Regions from separate parts of the Pseudomonas sp. ICMP 8385 genome, predicted to be linked through region 2. Evidence: predicted binding sites of a transcription regulator. Region 2 holds the regulator's gene; the other holds the start of a gene.
The links. The regulator sigma-54, encoded in region 2, starts transcription at its own class of promoters, with help from an activator protein. The targets are predictions, from matches to a motif close to ANTGGCATNNANNTTGCTNT.

Region 1 (2,406 bases), on a different contig from region 2:
GCAGGTTCGCCAACACATGGGACAGCTCGTCAGGCTTGCGACACTGGAACGTCGGAACATTCTTGAGGATCGGCTCTTCATCCAGGTAAAAACGGATCATGTCGGTAACGAAGGGATACACCGACTTGTCATCCGCCACCCCGGTGCCAATGGCATTGGCCAGCACCACGTTGCCCGAGCGGTAGGCGGCCAGCAGGCCCGGCACGCCGAGCATCGACGCCGGGTTGAAGGCCAGCGGGTCGAGGTAGGCATCGTCGAGGCGGCGGTAGATCACATCCACCGCCTTCGGCCCGTCGGTGGTGCGCATGAATACGCGGTCGTCACGCACGAACAGGTCGGCGCCTTCCACCAGCTCTACCCCCATTTCCCGGGCGAGGAAGGCATGTTCAAAGAACGCGCTGTTGAAGCGCCCGGGCGTCAGCACCACCACGCTGGGGTTGTCCAGCGGGCTGGCGCTTTTCAGGGTGTCGAGCAACAGGTTGGGGTAATGATCGATCGGCGCGATGCGCTGGGCGGCGAACAGCTCGGGGAACAGGCGCATCATCATCTTGCGGTCTTCGAGCATGTAGCTCACACCGCTGGGGGTGCGCAGGTTGTCTTCCAGCACGTAGTACGTGCCGTCGCCATCCCGTACGAGGTCGACACCCGAGACGTGGGAATAGATATCTCGGTGCAGGTCCAGACCCTGCATCGCCAACTGGTATTGCTCGTTGGCCAGCACTTGCTCGGCAGGAATGATCCCGGCCTTGATAATCCGCTGGTCGTGGTACAGGTCGGCGAGGAACAGGTTCAATGCCTTGACCCGCTGGATGCAGCCACGTTCGACCACTCGCCATTCACTGGCGGGAATGCTGCGCGGGATGGTATCGAAGGGAATCAGGCGCTCGGTGCCCTGTTCGTCGCCGTACAGGGTGAAGGTGATACCGGCGCGGTGAAACAGCAAATCGGCTTCACGCCGACGCTGGGCCAGCAGTTCCGGCGGGGTTTGCTCCAGCCAGCGGGCAAACTCGCGATAGTGCGGCCGGACCTGGCCGGCCTCATCGTACATTTCATCGTAATAAGTGCGGATCATGCCGAACTCCTTGTCACCCGGACGCAACGGACTGTCGCAAGGCCCGTGCCAGCGGCATAAACACTTAAGTATCAATCAGTTGGATATAACCCAAGACAGCGCCGCACCGTCCTGGTGCAGCCACCATCCCCGCTTCGCCATGCTCGCTTCAAACAGACGCAGGCGTTGCCTATCACCAGCATAGTCAGAGTTGATTTCACTGCCCGATAAACCCTGCGGATAATCACTCCCATGCGCTGAACAGGATTCGTCCTACAGCATCAACCTATCCCGGTCGGTAATTTGTAAGTGCAAGTACCGACCGGTTCCCCCTTCTTTCCGGTCTTCCCTTTTGGCCACCCTGCTCGGGTGGCTTTTTTTTGGTGGAGGATTTTTCGCAATAAGTTCCAAGTACTTTGCGCCGCCACAAACAAAATCGGCCGACCCGAGGGTCAGCCGATACGCTGCTTTATTGATCATGTGTCTACATGGGTAACCCACGAACCTCGTGCTTTACGCCCCATCCCTCGATAATCCCGCCCAAGGGCTCGACTACCGCCTCGAAGTCCTGCTCGAAATCACCGATACCGTCATAGGTGGCGAACATGACCTTGCTCAACTCCAGGAACCAGGCACCGTCATCCCGTGCACTGACCTGGGCATTGATCGACTCCCCACGAAACCGACCCGCCGCCCGACGCGCATGCTCCTCATCCGGGAAAATGGCGTAGAACTCGATGGGGTGGAAACGTGAGAAGTCGAAGCCGCCCTCTTTCATGCGGCGTAACACGTGGGTGCTGATGTCTTCTTGATAGGCTGTGCTCATGAAACGTCCTCCTCAACCAATGGATAGACTTTCCGTGCTTCCCAGGCCTGCGCGTGAACGGCGCAGGTAGACGGCAATGACATCGCCGCAGGAAAACAAGCATGTAGCTGACAAGACCAGACCTTAGCGATTCATTCGCTGATCTCTCTTGCAGAGTAGCGCGAAGCTATCACCTCCACCAGCAGCGCTTTAACGACCGTCAGGGAATATTCAGGCGGCGGGAGAAATATCGAGGATCTGGATACTGTTCTGATCCTTGAGGCTTTTGACCGTCGGTTCGGCGATCCGGCCGTCCAGGTCATTGAGGTCCAGCTTGGCGGGAATGGGCAGCAATTTGGCGCGAATCATCTGCGCTGCATCTTCGAGGCTAGGCTTTTGCTCACAGGCAAACTGCTCTACCGATTGCACGCCGTGATCGTCAACGAAGGTAACTTGCCAGTTTTGCATCAGTGCCTCCTCGATAAAGCCCATGGATGGGCTTACACATATCTGGACCTTGAGGGCACGGTGATCGTTCCACTCAAGGCAG
Region 2 (2,406 bases):
GTCACTTCCAGTTGGTGTCCACTGATATTGACTTGCATACAGCTTCTCCTTCGTTGCCAGTGCATAAAGCGGCGGGTAGGAATACCCGCCACTGGAACGCTGTGGCCTGCCCGTCACATCAACCGCTTACGCTCGCTGGAAGGCGCGATCCCAAGGGACTCGCGGTACTTGGCGACGGTTCGACGGGCGACCTGAATGCCTTGTGCCTCCAGTAAACCAGCGATCTTGCTGTCACTCAACGGCTTTTTCTGATTTTCCGCGGCAACCAGTTTTTTGATGATCGCGCGGATCGCCGTGGACGAGCATTCGCCGCCTTCGGAGGTGCTGACGTGGCTGGAGAAAAAGTATTTCAGCTCATAGATACCGCGCGGGGTATGCATGAATTTCTGGGTGGTGACCCGGGAAATGGTCGATTCATGCATGCCGACGGCTTCGGCAATGTCATGCAGCACCAGCGGCTTCATTGCCTCGTCGCCGTACTCCAGGAAGCCGCGCTGATGCTCGACGATCTGGGTGGCTACTTTCATCAGGGTCTCGTTGCGGCTTTGCAGGCTCTTGATGAACCAGCGCGCTTCCTGCAACTGGTTGCGCATGAAGGTGTTGTCGGCACTGGTATCGGCCCGGCGCACGAAACCTGCGTATTGCGGGTTGACCCGCAGGCGCGGCACCGATTCCTGGTTCAGTTCCACCAGCCAGCGCTCGTTGTCCTTGCGCACGATTACGTCGGGGACGACGTATTCGGCTTCGCTGGACTCGATTTGCGAACCGGGACGCGGGTTGAGGCTCTGGACCAGTTCGATGATCTGGCGCAGGTCATCTTCCTTGAGCTTCATCCGGCGCATCAACTGGCTGTAGTCGCGGCTGCCCAGCAGGTCGATGTAGTCGGTGACCAGGCGTTGGGCCTCGGCCAGCCAGGGGGTCTTGGCGGGCAGCTGGCGCAGTTGCAGCAACAGGCACTCGCTGAGGTTGCGCGCACCAATGCCGGCGGGCTCGAACTGCTGGATGCGGTGCAGGACCGCTTCGATTTCGTCCAGCTCGATATCCAGTTCCGGGTCAAAGGCCTCGAGGATTTCCTCAAGGGTCTCGTCCAGGTAGCCCTGATTATTGATGCAGTCGATCAGGGTCACGGCGATCAGGCGATCGGTGTCGGACATCGGGGCAAGGTTCAGTTGCCACAGCAAGTGGCTCTGCAGGCTTTCACCGACGGAGGTGCGGGTGGTGAAGTCCCACTCGTCATCGTCGTTGCTGGGCAGGCTGCTGGCGCTGGTCTGGTAGACATCTTCCCAGGCCGTATCCACCGGCAGTTCATTGGGAATGCGCTCGTTCCACTCGCCTTCTTCCAGGTTATCCACCGTGGGTGCGGTTTCCTGGTAGGACGGTTCCTGGACGTCGGCGTTGGGTTTTTGCTCGATGTTGTCGGCCAGTGGATCGGCATTGTCGAAGTCGTCGCCTTCTTCCTGGCGTTCGAGCATCGGGTTGGACTCCAGGGCCTCCTGGATTTCCTGTTGCAGGTCCAGGGTCGACAATTGGAGCAGGCGGATGGCCTGTTGCAGCTGCGGTGTCATCGTCAGCTGCTGGCCCATTCTCAGGACTAGCGATGGTTTCATGGCAGGGGCTTAACACCTTATTCGCCGGCGCAATGCGCCATCCACGACAGGGCGCGTGAGCGCCAAACATAAGCAAATTATATGCCTGATATCGGGGGCTTTGCCTAGAGCGCGGTAACAATAAAAATAATAAGGTTTTTATTGACTCCCGCGCCTGATGGCGAATGTCCTGACATCCCAGTGTTTACAGGCGGAACTCGTGCCCCAGGTACACTTCCTTGACCAGTTCGTTGGCCAGGATGGTGGCGGAGTCGCCTTCGGCAATCAGTTGGCCGTCGTTGACGATATACGCGGTTTCGCAGATATCCAGGGTCTCACGCACGTTGTGGTCGGTGATCAACACGCCGATCCCCTTGGCCTTGAGGTGATGGATGATCTGCTTGATGTCGCCTACCGAAATCGGGTCGACACCGGCGAAGGGTTCGTCCAGCAGGATGAACTTCGGTGCCGTGGCCAGGGCGCGGGCGATTTCCACACGACGACGCTCGCCGCCGGACAGGCTCATGCCGAGGTTGTCGCGGATGTGGTTGATGTGGAACTCCTGCAGCAGGCTTTCCAGTTCCTGGCGGCGTCCATCGCGATCCAGTTCCTTGCGGGTTTCAAGGATCGCCATGATGTTGTCGGACACTGACAGTTTGCGGAAGATCGATGCCTCCTGGGGGAGATAGCCGATACCCGCCCGTGCACGACCGTGCATGGGCTGGTGGCTGACGTCCAGGTCGTCGATCAAGACGCGGCCCTGGTCCGCTTGGACCAGGCCGACGATCATGTAGAAGCAGGTGGTCTTGCCGGCACCGTT

Region 1: the regulator sigma-54 is predicted to act here: its motif matches at 1,106-1,125, upstream of AO268_RS30065 (circularly permuted type 2 ATP-grasp protein).

The regions. Positions count from the first base shown of each region.
Region 1 is NZ_LKBY01000157.1:5,550-7,955, reverse strand. Features, by position in the region: gene AO268_RS30065 (circularly permuted type 2 ATP-grasp protein) at 1-1,072, opposite strand, end outside; gene AO268_RS30060 (ribonuclease E inhibitor RraB) at 1,536-1,877, opposite strand; gene AO268_RS30055 (hypothetical protein) at 2,088-2,324, opposite strand.
Region 2 is NZ_LKBY01000001.1:138,225-140,630, forward strand. Features, by position in the region: gene hpf (ribosome hibernation-promoting factor, HPF/YfiA family) at 1-38, opposite strand, end outside; gene AO268_RS00690 (RNA polymerase factor sigma-54) at 114-1,607, opposite strand; gene lptB (LPS export ABC transporter ATP-binding protein) at 1,792-2,406, opposite strand, start outside.